2 regions of the Glutamicibacter nicotianae genome follow, and region 2 is predicted to be linked to the other one. Evidence: riboswitches for the same ligand, from Rfam matches in the RefSeq annotation. Region 2 holds a riboswitch; the other holds the start of a gene.
What was found. Region 2 has a riboswitch for glycine ahead of JOE62_RS15870 (D-serine/D-alanine/glycine transporter). Riboswitches for the same ligand answer to the same signal wherever they lie in the genome.
Positions count from the first base shown of each region.

Region 1 (7,657 bases), 380 kb from region 2:
TATCGCAATGACGAAAGAACTTTACTCACGGTATTTCCTCTCCCAAGGGAATTAGCGGGCGCTTAGCTTAGCCCTACTGATGTTTAACGTTACTTGGCTCGGGTGTAGAACGGCAGTTCGACTACGACAAATGGCAAAGTCTTACCGCGCAGATCGACCTCCAGCTCGGTTCCGGTCCCAGCGAATTCGGCATCGACGTAGCCCAGTGCCACCGGGTAGCCGAGCGTTGGCGATGGCTGTCCGGAGGTGATTTCGCCAATGACGGCGCCGTCCTTGACGATGGCGTAGCCGCCGCGGCCGGCGCGCTTGCCCAGTCCCTTGAGGCCCACGAGCTTGCGTGGCGGGGTGGTGCCGCGCAGCGCTTCCAGTGCCTCGCGGCCCACGAAGTTCTCTTCCTTCTTGAAGGAAACCACCGGACCGAAGCCCGCATCGAATGGGGTGCGTTCCAGGGACAGCTCGTTGCCGTACAGCGGCATGCCGGCTTCCAGGCGCAGAGAGTCGCGAGCTGCCAGGCCGCAAGGAACCAGCTCGTGGTTCTTGCCTGCCTCAACGGTCTTCTCCCAGAGGGCTGCCGCATCCTCGTTCTCGATGATCAGCTCGAAGCCGTCCTCGCCGGTGTAGCCGGTGCGGGCCAGCAGCACGTCGATGCCGCCGAGCACCAGCTTCACAGCCGCGTAATACTTCAACTCTGCGACGGCCTGGGCGGTTGCCTCATCGGCGGCCAGCTTGCTCACGATCGCCTCGGCGTTCGGACCCTGGACCGCGATCAGCGACTGCCGGCCCGATGCGTCATCGACGACAACATCGAAATCAGCGGCGCGGGCTGCCAGCTCTGCTGCGACCACCGGTGCGTTGCCGGCGTTCGGCACGACGAGGAACTTCTCCTCCTCCAGGCGGTAGACGATCAGGTCGTCGATGATCTTGCCCTCGGCGTTCAGGATCAGCGAGTACTTCGCCTTGCCGACCTTCATGATGCTCAGGTTGCCTGCCAGCGCGGTGTTCAGCGCGACGCCGGCTTCCGGGCCGGTGAGGTAGACCTCGCCCATGTGGGACAGGTCGAACAGGCCGGCGGTGCAGCGCACAGCCTTGTGCTCTGCCAGTTCCGAACCGTACTTCAGCGGCATGTCCCAGCCGCCGAAGTCGGTGAAGTTCGCGCCCAAAGCTTCGTGCTGGGCGTGCAGTGCGGTGTGCTTGAGTGCTCGGGTAGTCTCAGTCATCTCTAACTCTTCCTTAGTCTTCGAAGGCTTCGGGAGCCGGGCAGGAGCAGATCAGGTTGCGGTCGCCGCCGGCACCGTCGATGCGGCCCACGGTCGGGAAGTACTTGTCGAACTTCAGGCTCGCTACCGGGAAGGCTGCCTGCTCCACCGAGTACTTGCGGTCCCAGTTGCTGTTGACCACTGCCGAGACCGTGTGCGGGGCGTTGCGCAGCGGGGATTCCTCGATGCTGTAGGCACCGGAGAGCACCTCGTCCATTTCCTGGCGGATGGTGATCATGGCTTCGATGAAGCGCTCGATCTCGGCCAGGTCTTCTGACTCGGTCGGCTCCACCATCAGGGTGCCGGCGACCGGGAAGGACAGGGTTGGCGCGTGGAAGCCGAAGTCGATCAGGCGCTTGGCCACGTCCTCGGCGGTGACCCCGGTCTTGGCGGTCAGCTCGCGCAGGTCCAGGATGCACTCGTGAGCGACCAGGTCCTGGTTGCCGGTGAACAGGATCGGGAAGTGCTCGCCCAGGCGCTTGGCGATGTAGTTCGCGTTCAGGATCGCGTGCTTGGTGGCTTCGGTCAATCCGTCGCCGCCCATCATCGCGATGTAGGCCCAGGAGATCGGCAGCACGCCGGCCGATCCGAAGGCGGTAGCCACCACCGGCACGCCGTCGCGCTCGGAGTAGGTGCCCGAGGCGTCGCCTGGCAGGAATGGCAGCAGGTGCTCGCCTACGCCGATCGGGCCAACGCCCGGACCGCCGCCGCCGTGCGGGATGCAGAAGGTCTTGTGCAGGTTCAGGTGCGACACGTCGCCGCCGAACTTGCCCGGCTGGGCCAGGCCCACCATGGCGTTCATGTTCGCGCCATCGATGTACACCTGGCCGCCGGCGGCGTGGACCTTGTCGCAGACCTCGCGCACGTCGGCGTCGTAGACACCGTGGGTGGATGGGTAGGTGATCATGATGGCGGCAAGAACGTCCTTGTTGGCCTCGATCTTGGCATCCAGGTCATTGGCGTCGATGGTGCCGTCGGCCGCGGTCTTCACGACGACCACGCGCATGCCTGCCAGCACCGCCGAAGCGGCATTGGTGCCGTGCGCCGATGCAGGGATCAGGCACAGGTCGCGCTGGCCTTCGCCGCGCGAACGGTGGTAGTCCGAGATGGCCAGCAGGCCGGCGTACTCGCCCTGCGAGCCGGCGTTCGGCTGGATGGAGACGCCTGCGTAGCCGGTGATGGCGGTCAGGCGGCCTTCCAGGTCGGTGATCAGCTCGCGCCAGCCGGCGGTCTGCGCGGCAGGTGCGTAGGGGTGGATGGATGCGAATTCAGGCCAGGTGATGGATTCCATCTCGGCGGCCGAGTTCAGCTTCATGGTGCACGAGCCCAGAGGGATCATGGTGCGGTCCAGTGCCAGGTCGCGATCCGAGAGGCGGCGCAAGTAGCGCATCATCTGGGTCTCGGAGGAGATCGAGTTGAAGATCGGGTGGGTCATGAAGTCGCTGGTGCGCACCATCGACTCGGGCAGCTCGAAGCCTTCCGGAGCCGAGAGTTCCGCACCGAAGACCTCCAGCAGGGTCTTGACCACGGCGGAGGTGGTGGTTTCGTCGGTGGAGATGCCCACTTGGGTTTCGCCGACCTTGCGCAGGTTGATGCCTGCTTCGACGGCCTTGTCGATGATGGCATCTGCGTTCTCGACGTTCACCACAACGGTGTCGAAGAAGGTATCCGAGGCCAGGGTGAAGCCGCCTGCGACCAGCGAGCTGGCGACCACGCGGGCGTGGTTGTTGGCACGGGTTGCGATCTGCTTCAGGCCGGCTGGGCCGTGGTAGACGGCGTACATCGATGCGCAGATGGCCAGCAGGGCCTGCGCGGTGCAGATGTTGGAGGTGGCCTTCTCGCGGCGGATGTGCTGCTCGCGGGTCTGCAGCGCCAGGCGGTAGGCGGGAACTCCGGCGTCATCGGCCGAAACGCCCACCAGGCGGCCTGGCATGGAGCGGGTCAGGCCGTCGGCAACAGCCATGTAGGCTGCGTGCGGTCCGCCGAAGAACAGCGGCACGCCGAAGCGCTGGGTGTTGCCCACGGCGATGTCGGCGCCCTGCTCGCCCGGAGGGGTGATCATGGTCAGCGACAGCAGGTCGGCGATCACGGTCACCATGGCGCCGGCTTCCTTGGCGGCGGCGATGATCGAGGCGTGGTCGGCGATCGAGCCGTCATTGCCCGGCTGCTGGAGCACGATGCCGGAGATGTCGCCCTCGGGCAGGCCGGCGGAGAGGTCGGCGACCTCGATCTCGAAGCCCAGCGCGTCGGCGCGGCCCTGCACGACCTTCAGGGTCTGCGGGAAGATGTTGGAGTCCAGGACGGTCTTGCCCTTGGCCTTCTTCTTGTTGGCGCGGCGCATCATCAGCACGGCTTCGGCGGCGGCCGAGGATTCGTCCAGCAGCGAAGCGTTGGCGATCGGCAGGCCGGTCAAGTCCATGACCATGGTCTGGAAGTTCAGCAGGGCTTCGAGGCGGCCCTGGGAGATTTCTGGCTGGTACGGGGTGTAGGCGGTGTACCAGGCAGGGTTTTCCACGATGTTGCGGCGGATTACCGCTGGGGTGATGGTGTCGTAGAATCCCTGGCCGATCATCTGGGTCTTCATGACGTTCTTCGAGGCAAGCGCACGCAGGTGGGCCAAGGCTTCGGTTTCGCTCAGCGCATCAGGGATATCCAGTGCGGAGTCCTGGCGGATACCTGCCGGAACGGCGGTATCGATCAGTGCTTCCAGGCTGTCGTAGCCCAGGGTCTGAAGCATGGTGGCAACGTCGGAAGGACGCGGGCCGATATGGCGGGAGACGAATTCAGTATTCGCTGGTGCCGAAGTCTGCGTGATGGTCATGGTGCGGGTATCTCCATGGGATCTGTCTTGGCGCATGCCAAAGGAAGGTCTTTTTACCTCCCCATCCCTGTTTCATAACCTGAGAGTTTTACGCATCCAGCAAACCAAGCCGGGTACTTGCACCTTCGGTGAACCGGAACGGGCCGGTTTCTTTCCAGAGTTGCCTCATGATGGCGGTACGGGTGCCTGAGAGTTTCCTGGGGAGGAATTGCTCCTACGGCGCCCGTCCATGGTGTGAACGGGACTCTCCCGCCATCCGTCTATGGCGTGTACTGCCGGCCGGAGACCTGCAGCACACCACCATGTTACCCGCCTCGCCCCCAACGTCAAACAGGAGCAGGAACAGGAAAAGTCATAAACGCGTTCAGTTTGCGCCGGCAGTTAAACGGATGTAATCGGGATACTTCGCTGATAAGGAATCTCCCGATGAGGTGCCGGTGAGCCGTCGCTTGATCCACGGAGCCAAATGCTCCCTGGCCCAGCCCAATTCCTGCTTCAGTTTCTCGCCGCGCGAGTTCACCGCCAGCTCCGGCAGCGACGGCTGGTGGATCTTCGCGGACCAGTTCTCCTCGGTGATCTGCCCGGCGCCGAGCACGTTCAGGACCTTGGAGGCCATCAGCGTGTGACCCAGCTCATTCATGTGCAGCCGGTCCGGCGCCCAGTAGCGCAGGTCAGAGAATTCGCGCCATCGCCAGTAGTCGGCGATCAGCGCACCGTATTCGTCCGCGATTTCGCGGACCTTCTCGTTGTAGACGGCAGTGCGCGGACGGGTCTTGGAGAACAGCGGCGAGTCCACGGTGTCGAAACCGGTGAACAGCAGCACCGTGCTTCCGGCTTCGGAAAAGCGGCGCACCATGCCGGCATAGCCGCGCATCAGCGCATCCAGGTCGGCCTTGGGCCGCAGGATGTCATTGCCGCCGGCGTAGATGGAGACCAGGTCCGGGCCCAACGCAAGGGCCTGGTCCAGCTGCTGGTTGATCACCTGGCCGATCTTCTTGCCGCGCACGGCCAGATTGGCGTATTCCCATTCTCCTTCGGCGCAGAGCACCTCGGCCACCCGATCCGCCCAGCCGCGCACCTGGTTAGGGCGGACCGGATCCGCGTCGCCAACGCCTTCGGTGAACGAGTCACCCAGTGCCACAAACTTCTTCACTTCGCTCCTGCTTCGTTCCTTGCCCGGTGGGGCGGCTATGCGTTGTTGCCGGCAGACTGGGCCGCCATGTTCTTCTGCATGATCAGCTGGCGCGCCAGCTGGCTGAGCTTCACCCCGGTGGAGGTCTCCTTGAGACCTTCATTGCGCGAGGGGATAAATCCGAAGCCCAGCTGGTGGGCCGGATCGGCGAAGGCCAGCGAGGAGTTCGCACCGTCATGGCCGTAGGCGAAAATCGAGCCGTAATTGTTGCTTGCGGTGGCCTTCATGAATCCCAGGGCGAAGGCCTGCAGCAGTCCATTGGTCCGGTCATGGCCGTAGACCAGTTCGGTGGATACCTGGGACCAGGTGTCGGCGGAAAGGAATCCGCGCGTGGTTCCCAGTGCCGGAACTGCACCGAAGGAGGCGGCATAGATGGCGGCCAGGCCCTGGGCGTTGGCCACCGCTCCCATGGATGCCGGACCCAGTTCGCGCACCTGCGGCGCGTTGGCCAGTTCGTGCCAGTTGTAGACCGGGCCGGTTTCCAGCGCGAACCCGGAGGCCGAATTCACCGCCAGACCGGCCGGGGAAAACGGGTCGAAGAATTCGGTGGCAGCTTCGGCAGCTGGCAGCACATCGCGGTAGCGCGATTCCAGCGCTGGGTCCTGGCCAATGTAGGCCTCGGCGCCCAGCGGCTTGCGGATGCGCTCCTCGAAGACCTCCTTGAGCTCCTTGCCGGTGACCCGGCGGACCAGTTCTTCCATGAGCACGCCCATGGTGATCGCGTGGTAGCCGACGATATTCTGCCCCAGCGGCCAGACACTGGGCATGGAAGCGAGCACCTTGGCGTACTCGGCGGAGTCCAGGAGGATCTTGCTGGGCACGCCCCCGGGAACGCCCAGCACGCCGGCCTGGTGGCTGAGCACCTCGCCGACGGTGAGCCGGGATTTCCCGTTCTCGCCGAATTCAGGCCAGTAGGTGGCCATGGGCGCATTCGGATCAATCAGGCCATCTTGCACCAGCAGTGCCACGACCAGCGCGCCAAGGCCCTTGGTGCAGGAGAAAACACAGGTCAACGCGTCGCCCGAGAGGTGCTCTCCGACGGTGTGGCTGAGCACCAGTTCTCCGCGGTGGTATACGGCCAGCTGCGCCGAGTAGCCTTCTTCCTCAGCGGCACGCGCTTCCAAAGCCTGGGCCAGGGGCGCGAAATCCTCAGTGATCACCGATTGCATCTAAATCCTTAAAGTGCTTGTTCCTCAACAACCAACCCTAACCGCAGTGCTCCCATTTCCCGAAGGTTCCACATGCTGTACACCACCCAGCATATAGGTAGGTCAGCTCACACCTTTGAAGCAATTAAGCCACTCGCCGACGTAGCAATGCCTTTCGTCCCGCGATTCTGTGAGCCAGCTCAGATCCCGGTTTGCCCACTTCATGCGCTGACCCTAAAGTTGTAACGTTTGCCTACAAATTTGAAGGAGATGATCTCGATCGCATGACTGTGAACAGTGACACGGCCGTTACCGACGGCAAGGAAACAGAACTCCACCGGGTGATTGGCCCGAAGCTGCTGCTATTCCTCATCATGGGCGATATCATCGGCGCCGGCATTTTCGCCATTACCGGCAAGGTTGCCGGCCAGGTGGGTGGAGCCGCGTGGCTGCCGTTCCTGATCGCCTTCGCGATCGCGACCCTCACCGCCTTCAGCTACCTCGAACTGGTCACCAAGTACCCGCACGCAGCGGGTGCCGCCCTGTACATCCACAAGGCCTTCGGCATCCACTTCGTGACCTTCCTGGTGGCCTTCACCGTTGCCTGCTCGGGCATCACCAGCGCCGCCACCTCGGCCACCCTGGTCGGGCGGAACCTGCTGATCGGCATCGGCCAGTTCGTCGAGGGCGTTCCCAACACGCCCGAAGCGGGCATGTGGGCGGCTATTGCGGTGATCGTCATCCTCGCCATCGTCAACTTCCGTGGTGTCGGCGAGAGCGTGAAGTTCAATCTCTTCCTGACCGTCGTGTCGCTGGCCATCATGGCCGCGATCATCGGCATCGGCTTCGCCGTGATCGCCTCGGGCCACGGGGACATCTCCCGTCTGGTGGTTTTCGAGACCCCGACCGATCGCAGCGTCTTCGCCGCAGTGACCATGGGTACCGCCGTTGCGTTCTTCGCCATGGTGGGCTTCGAGGACTCGGTGAACCTGGTGGAGGAAACCAAGAACCCGAAGAAGGTCTTCCCGAAGATCATGCTCATTGGCCTGGGCATCTGCGCGGTGATCTACATGCTGGTGGCCGTCACCGTTATCATGGTGATCCCTACCGGTGATCTGCTGAATCCGAAGAACCCGGACGCCGGCATCCTGCTGGATGTGGTGCGCATTGGCCTGCCGAATTTGCCGGTTGACGCGATCTTCCCGTTCCTGACCGTCTTCGCGGTGGTCAACACGGCGCT
Region 1 is NZ_JAFBCH010000001.1:2,940,575-2,948,231, forward strand. Features, by position in the region: gene gcvH (glycine cleavage system protein GcvH) at 1-29, opposite strand, end outside; gene gcvT (glycine cleavage system aminomethyltransferase GcvT) at 90-1,217, opposite strand; gene gcvP (aminomethyl-transferring glycine dehydrogenase) at 1,231-4,077, opposite strand; glycine riboswitch at 4,242-4,339, opposite strand; gene JOE62_RS14030 (SGNH/GDSL hydrolase family protein) at 4,442-5,230, opposite strand; gene JOE62_RS14035 (serine hydrolase) at 5,266-6,429, opposite strand; gene JOE62_RS14040 (APC family permease) at 6,702-7,657, shown strand, end outside.
Region 1: linked by a shared signal. The riboswitch ahead of gcvP (aminomethyl-transferring glycine dehydrogenase) and the one ahead of JOE62_RS15870 (D-serine/D-alanine/glycine transporter) in region 2 are both predicted to bind glycine.

Region 2 (7,657 bases):
CAGCGCAAGGTCCCATTCGCCGTTGGTCTGCACGATGTCGCAGCCGGTGTTGGTCTTGAACTTGGTCAGCCCGGACAGGTGGTGCTCCTTGTCCAGGGTTGCGCTCACGCCGCCCTGGTCCAGGTAGCGGCAGCCGGCGTCGATGGAGTCGCTGACCATGTGGTGCATGATCGCTTTCGGGGCGAACAGCTTGCGCTGCTCCGAGGAGGAGGCGCCGTAGAGGTACCAGGCAAGGTTCGAGGAGCGGATGACAATGGCGGCTGCGAGGTCCATGCCTTCGTTGCTGGCAATGTACAGGGTGCAGGAGCCGGGCACTGCGGCGTTGAGCACGGTGTGCATCTTCTCGAAGTAGCTCAGCGGGCGGCCGGTGAACTCCTGGCGGTCGGCGGTGTGGTTGTACAAGGCATGGAAGCGGGCCATGTCCTTGGTTTCGCCGATCTCGACTTCCAGGGTGCTCTTCAGCGCCTTGCGGGTCTCGTTGCGGGTGGTTGAGGAGTAGCTGGCCATGACCTGCTCAATATCCAGCTGGTTGCCCTCATCATCCTGCAGCGCCACGCGGGCCACGTACTCGGGCTGTCCAGCGGCGAAGTCCAGTCCCACGTCTTCCTTGGTGAACCCCAGATCTGCCAGCGCGTCATTCAGTGCCAGTGCGGTACTCGATGTGCTCTTGGTTTCCAGGTCGTTCAGCTGGGTGAAGCCTTCCTTGCCCAGGTTCTTGCGCACGGCGGAGGCTCCCCAGGTGCGCACTGCAAGTCCCGGGCCCATCTTCAATTGGAAGGCGCCGCGGTTCTTCAGGTAGGAGGCCAGCGGGCGGATGACCGCTTCCGGCGCGTAGGCGCCGAAGTCGATGACCGGGCCATCGGGCAGGTAGGCGAGGGTCTTCTTGATCACCGGGGCCGCACGGTGCAGCACCAATGCGGCGCCGACCAGTTCGTCTTCCTCGAAGAAACCGAGGGATTCGCCCCGCCAGCCGCCCTTGACCTGAGCCCATTCGGGACGCTGCAGGAAGCTGACGTCGTGGGCGGTCTCCAGGAATGCTGAGTGCTCGGTACCGGATATCGGACGCACATGAAGTTCGTTGTGGCTCACGGGTGAAATCCTACCGTGCTTCCCTTCCGTATTGGGGGATGCCAGATACCCCTAGGGGGTACTTGACTTAATACCCCTAGGGGGTATCATCGGAGTATGGAAACCAACCACACGCCACATGAAACAGCCGAGCACCACGGCTATCACGCGGACAAAAGCGCCTTGGAACGACGTTTGAAGCGCATTGAAGGCCAGGTGCGCGGAGTGGCCAAGATGGTAGCTGAAGACAAGTACTGCATCGACATCCTGACCCAGATCTCCGCCATCAACGCGGCATTGCACAAGGTCAGCGTGCAGCTTATCGATGACCATATCGGCCACTGCGTGGTGGATGCGGCCAAGTCCTCCATCGATCAGGGCGACCCGTCCATCGTGCAAGACAAGATTGCCGAGGCCACGGCCGCCATATCCCGCCTGGTGCGCTAAGCCCGCGCCCACGCACCAATTTTCCAATTCACACAGAACTCATCGAAAGAGAGCAAGATCATGAGCCACAACTGCAACTGCGGATGCTCCTCGGAAAAGAACTCCAACCAGGGCCTGCAGATCCAGCCGCGCACCGACATCGCCGCGGCCCCGACCCAGACCGAAATCAAGGTCTCGGGCATGACCTGTGGGCACTGCGTCGCTTCGGTCACCGAAGAACTCAAGGAGATCGCCGGGGTTGATTCCGTGGACGTCGCACTGGACGCACAGGGAATCTCCACCGTGAAGGTCACTTCCGCCTCGGCGCTCGCCGAGGATTCCATTCGCCAGGCTATCGACGAGGCAGGCTACACCGTCGAAGCCATCAACGCCTAGCCACCGCACGGCACAGGCACCCGCGCCGCCGCCGGCGGCGGCGGCGGGAAAGTTCAAGGTATTTTCATCATGACTTCCGAAACCCCCACCCACTCCCCCGAATTGCGCACCGTAGACCTGGACATCCAGGGCATGACCTGCGCCTCCTGCGTTGGCCGCGTAGAGCGCAAGCTGGGCAAGCTGCCCGGGGTGACCGCTTCGGTCAACCTCCCGTTGGAAAGCGCCAAGGTCCAGGTCCCCGCGGGGATCAGCGATGACGAGCTGATCAGCACGGTCAAGGCCGCCGGCTACGGCGCCTCGTTGAAGCCCGAGGCCAAGGCCCCCGTGCACCACGACGAGCATGAGCACGGCGGGCACGAGCATCTGGTGCCCAACCACCTGCTGCGTCGGCTGGTGGTCTCCGCGGTCTTCACCATTCCGCTGTTCATCATCTCGATGGTTCCGGCCGCCCAGTTCCCGCACTGGGGCTGGGTAGCCTTCGCACTGGCCACCCCCGTGGTGCTCTACGGCGCCTGGCCATTCCACAAGGCGGCCGCAATCAACGCGCGTCACCTGGCCTCCACCATGGACACGCTGGTGTCGCTGGGCGTGCTGGCCGCCTACCTGTTCTCCGCCATCCAGCTGTTCCTCGATCCGCAGATGACCGCCCATACCGGCATGGCCATGAGCGAGCACCAGCTGTACTTCGAGACGGCAGGCGTGGTGGCCACACTGCTGCTGCTCGGGCGCTATCTTGAGCACCGGGCCAAGTCCTCGGCCTCCGATGCGCTCAAGTCGCTGCTGAACCTGGGCGCCAAGCACGCCACCGTGCTGCGCGAGGGCCAGGAAGTGAAGATCCCGGCCGACCAGGTGCGCATCGGGGAGCACTTCGTGGTGCGTCCGGGCGAGAAGGTCGCCACCGACGGCGTGGTCATCTCCGGCACCAGCGCCATCGACACCTCGCTGATCACCGGCGAATCGGTGCCGCAGAAGGCACAGCCCGGAACCAACGTCACCGGTGCGACGCTGAACGCCTCCGGGCGGCTGGTCGTCGAGGCCACCCGCGTCGGTTCGGACACCACGCTGGCCCAGATGGGCCGGCTGGTTTCGGAGGCCCAGTCCGGCAAGGCCCCGATCGCACGGCTGGCTGACCGCATCTCGGCGGTCTTCGTGCCGATCGTGCTGGGCATCGCCGTGCTCACCTTCCTCACCTGGTGGCTGGTCACCGGTGATACCTACGCGGCCTTCGTCGCAGCCGTCGCCGTGCTGGTCATCGCCTGCCCCTGCGCCCTGGGCCTGGCCACCCCGATCGGCCTGCTGGTCGGCACCGGCCGCGGCGCCCAAATGGGCATCCTGATCCGCGGACCTCAGGTTCTGGAGGACACCCGCAAGCTGGACACCATCGTGCTGGACAAGACCGGCACCGTCACCACCGGCGTCATGGCGCACACCGGAACCCGCACCGTCGATGGCGTCGACGAGGCCACCGCACTGGCGCTGGCAGGAGCCGTGGAGCACCACTCCGAGCACCCCATCGCCCAGGCCATCGCCGCCGCGGCGTCCGTCCAGGCCCCGCTGGCCGAGGTCACCGGCTTCCATGCGGAGCCAGGCGGCGGCGTGAAGGGCACCGTAGGCACCCAGCTGGTGGTCGTCGGGCGCCCCTCATGGCTCGAATCCCAGGGCGTCATGCTGGACGAATCCGCCCGGCAGATGCTCCACGAGGCCGAGCAGGCCGGCGCGACCGCCATCCTGGTCGCGGTGGACCAGCAGTTCCAGGCAGTGATCTCTGTGGCAGACAAGATCAAGGACAGCTCCGCGAAGGCCATTGCCGAACTGCAGGAACGCGGCCTGCGCGTCGTGCTGCTGACCGGCGACAACAAGTCGGTGGCCGCCGAGGTGGCCGGGCAGGTTGGCATCAAGGAAGAAGATGTCTTCGCCGGCGTCTTCCCTGCCGACAAGGCCAAGGCGATCAGCACGCTGCAGGAGCAGGGCAAGGTCGTGGCCATGGTGGGTGACGGCGTGAATGATGCGCCGGCACTGGCCCAGGCGGACCTGGGCATCGCGATGGGCTCGGGCACCGACGTGGCCATCGAGGCAGCCGACATTACCTTGATGGGCAATAACCTGCACCAGGTCACCCAGGCCATCGACCTGTCGGCCAAGACCCTGTCCACGATCAAGATGAACCTGTTCTGGGCCTTCGCCTACAACACCGCAGGCATCCCCGTGGCCGCCCTGGGCCTGCTCAACCCGATGATCGCGGGTGCAGCCATGGCAGCCAGCTCCGTGCTGGTGGTGCTCAACTCGCTACGGCTGCGCCGTTTCGGAAAGCACTAGCACCAGCCGGGAACACCCCCTGGGGCGGCCGCGTGAGAAATTGCGCTGCATGTCCCAGGGGTTTTGCCCATGGCCTTCGTCATACCGGTGGCCTACGGCGTGGAAGGCGGAGATCCGTGCTGTCCATTCCCGGAGCGGGAGATCGCCGGATGCGAATCATTACGAAAGCCCAAACACGGTTTTCCGCGTCATTTTTCCGGGGAATCGTCTAGCCATGCGAATTAGCGGGGTGCGAAATATGAAAATGCGATTTGCGCCACATTGAAGCTTCTGCGCATACTGTGATGGCAATCACCACATATGCCGCTGATGCGTGGCGGGAGAAACCCGCCCACACCATGGGCGGGCGCCGTAGGAGCAATTTCCTCCCCGGAAAACTCTCAGGCACCCGTACCGCCACGACTAGGCAAATCTGGAAAGCAGTGCGGTACGGCCGCACTCACCGAAGGAGCAAGCTTCGCCCAGTAATCGGGCCGAAGTGAAAACTCTCAGGTCGACATGCAGATTGGGGAGGGACCAAGAACAGTGCCGCACCGAGCGCACCGGATTCGAGGTACTCCCCGTGGCTGGCCTGGTCCCTGCTCTTTGCGCAGCGTGCCGGGCAAGCCTGCTGGACTGCTCCGATACGGAAGTGTTCATCGAAGCGAGACTGCACTCCAAGCCAACCCGGCTTGGAGGCAGATCAGCTTCGGGGCGTCACGCCACACTCCTGGAAGGCAACCAGCATGAGTACCACCAGTTCTGACCCACTCTCGAGCGCGGGCTCTCCAATCGACACTTCCAGCTGATCACCATTGGCGGCGCGATCGGCATGGGCCTGTTCATGGGCTCCGGCAAGACCATTTCGGTCGCCGGCCCGTCGGTCATCTTCGTCTACATGATCATCGGCTTCATGCTCTTCTTCGTCATGCGCGCCATGGGCGAGCTGCTCATCGCTTTGGACCTCGTTGCCCGGGTACACCTCCCGGGCACCCCAGTCCTGGGCCAAGGCGTCCTGCTAGACCATCGCGCGGCACTGCTTCATCGAGTACACGAACGCCTCCAGATCCCGCGGATCATCCAGGACATTCGAATCGATGTTCACCGGATCTTCCAGTCCAGGTCCGCTCAGGGTGATCTCGCCACGGCTGTGCGGGGTCACGATTCCGGAGTGCAGGGTGGATGCGGTGCCCTCGATCGGTTCCATGCCCGGGGAGTACATCGGCACGGCGAAGAAAATCGGCTGGGTGTCCGGGCGGTCCAGGTCTGCGCGGGAGCGGGAGAACATGTGCGATTGCGAGACCGAGACCCCGGTGCGCGGGGCAGGAATCTCCCGGGTGGTGGTTTCGGCGATCATCGGAGCCAGCAGATGGTCGTGCAGGTTCTTGCCCACCTGGTCCAACTCATGCAGCGGCTCTACGCCCACTGCCCGGAGTTCGGCCGCCGGGCCGATTCCTGAGCGCAGGAGGAACTGCGGGCAGCCCAAGGCGCCGGCGCTGAGCACCACCTCATCGGCGCGCAGCTCCTGCAGCTGCCCGTCCTTCTGGTAGCGCACGCCCCCGCGGTGCCGGATTCGAGGATCACCGAGTGCACCTCGGCATCGGTGATGATCTCAAGACGCTCGCGTACCGGCTTGAGGTAGGCCTTCCAGGTGTTGATGCGTTCGCCGACAACGACGTTGATCTGCTCCTTGGACACGCCGTCCAGCTGCTCGCCGTTGTAGTCGGGGTTGAACTCGATGCCGGACTGCACTGCCGCGTCGATAATCGACTGGTGGATTTCATCCAGCTCGTAGTCGTTGTCCACCGGCACCAGCCCTTCGGTGCCGTGGAACTTGCTGGCACCGCCGGAGAAGAGTTCTCGATAGGCTTGTAGATCGGCAAGACGTTCTTCCAGGCCCACTGCTCGCCGCAGTCCTTGGCCCAGCCGTCGTAGTCCTGCGGGGCGCAGCGCACCCAGATGGTTGCGTGCAGCGCGTGCGATCCGCCGAGCACCTTGCCACGTGGCAGGTGCATCGGCTTGTTGGCGGCCCCGGCCATCGGGACCGTGTGGTAATCCCAGTCTTCCTTGCTGTGCCACAGCTCGCCCATGCGCGAGAGGTCGTGGATGGCGGGGTTGGTGTCCTCGGATCCGGCTTCGAACAAGGTCACCTGCGCTCCGGAATCCACCATCCGGCGCGCGACGACCGCACCTGCTGAACCTGCTCCAACGACAATGACCGATGTGCTGCCCATGAATACTCCCCCACCTTGAGGTGCCTGCGAAACGTGTTCATCCCAGTCAGTACAGGTCAGCAGTTTCGCCATTGGCATCCGGCGCACAGCAATTGGCAATGCGTGCGCATTATCGGTTCGGGGCCGCGTCGCCTATTTGCGGATCCGGCCCGCGCGCAATTCGTCGATGCGGACCAGGACCACCCCGCCCACGATCAGCAGGCCGCCGAACAGCTGCACCGCACCGGGCAGCTCGGAAAGCAGCAGCCAGGCCCAGAGCACCGCGAAGAGCACCTCGGTCAATGAGATGAAGCTTGCCACCTTGGATCCCAGTTCCCTCGCGGCCATCACGCCGGTGGTGTAGGAGAACACGGTGGCGATCAGGATTAACCCGGTCAGCGCCAGCCACCACGGGGTTTCGAAGCCTGCAAATGACCCGGTTCCGGGAGCCCAGTGCATGGGAAGGATACCCAGGGACCCCACGGCCAGCACGGTCAGCGCACCGACTGCCATGCCTCCGGCAGAGAGCATGATCGGCGGCAGCGCGCCATCGACCTTGGCGCTGATGAAGAAGTAGACTGTCAGCCCGATGGCGGCTCCCAATCCCCAGAGCACGCCAATCGGATCGATCCGCGTCGTGCCGGTCAGGTCGAGCACCGCCACCAGCCCAGCGAGCGAGAGCACGGTTCCGGCGATGGTCGCGATGGACGGCCTCTTCTGGTGCCTGGCCCATAGCACCAGCACAATCAGCACGGGAGCCAGGTATTCCAGCAGCAGGGCCACGCCCACATCCAATCGCTGCACCGCCAGGAAGTAGCACAGCTGGCAGGCACCCACTCCGAACAGTCCGAAGAGCACAATCGAGACCCAGTTGGTGCGCAGCAGCACCCACCGTCCGCGCATCGCCAGCAGGGCCGGAATGGCCAGCACCAGTGCCGCGCCGGCCATGCGGGCGGCTACCGCGGCGGTAGGGGTCCAGCCGGCTTCAAAAAGCCCCTTGGCGAAGGACCCCGACAGCCCGAAGGCGGCCGAGGAGGCCAGCGCAATCCAGATGCCCTTCGATTGGCTGGGATGGCGGGTCGCAGCGGTGGTGGAAGCTGCAGGCGCACCGTGGGTAGACAGGTCGCTCATGAGAGTCTTTCGCGCAGAATTTCATGCCCCATTCAGGGGCAAATGGGGCTATGAGCATGACGATACGGTTAGGCTTGAGGGGCAGTCAATCCACCCACCTTCCAGGAACGAATTATGACCTTTGCCCC
Region 2 is NZ_JAFBCH010000001.1:3,323,761-3,331,417, forward strand. Features, by position in the region: gene JOE62_RS15850 (peptidoglycan bridge formation glycyltransferase FemA/FemB family protein) at 1-1,089, opposite strand, end outside; gene JOE62_RS15855 (metal-sensitive transcriptional regulator) at 1,186-1,515, shown strand; gene JOE62_RS16400 (heavy-metal-associated domain-containing protein) at 1,576-1,890, shown strand; gene JOE62_RS15865 (heavy metal translocating P-type ATPase) at 1,960-4,206, shown strand; glycine riboswitch at 4,514-4,612, shown strand; partial or broken gene JOE62_RS15870 (D-serine/D-alanine/glycine transporter) at 4,952-5,143, shown strand; gene JOE62_RS16565 (GMC family oxidoreductase N-terminal domain-containing protein) at 5,204-5,692, opposite strand; gene JOE62_RS16570 (GMC family oxidoreductase N-terminal domain-containing protein) at 5,602-6,087, opposite strand; partial or broken gene JOE62_RS16575 (GMC family oxidoreductase N-terminal domain-containing protein) at 6,093-6,353, opposite strand; gene JOE62_RS16690 (hypothetical protein) at 6,274-6,438, shown strand; gene JOE62_RS15890 (EamA family transporter) at 6,552-7,529, opposite strand; gene JOE62_RS15895 (CGNR zinc finger domain-containing protein) at 7,644-7,657, shown strand, end outside.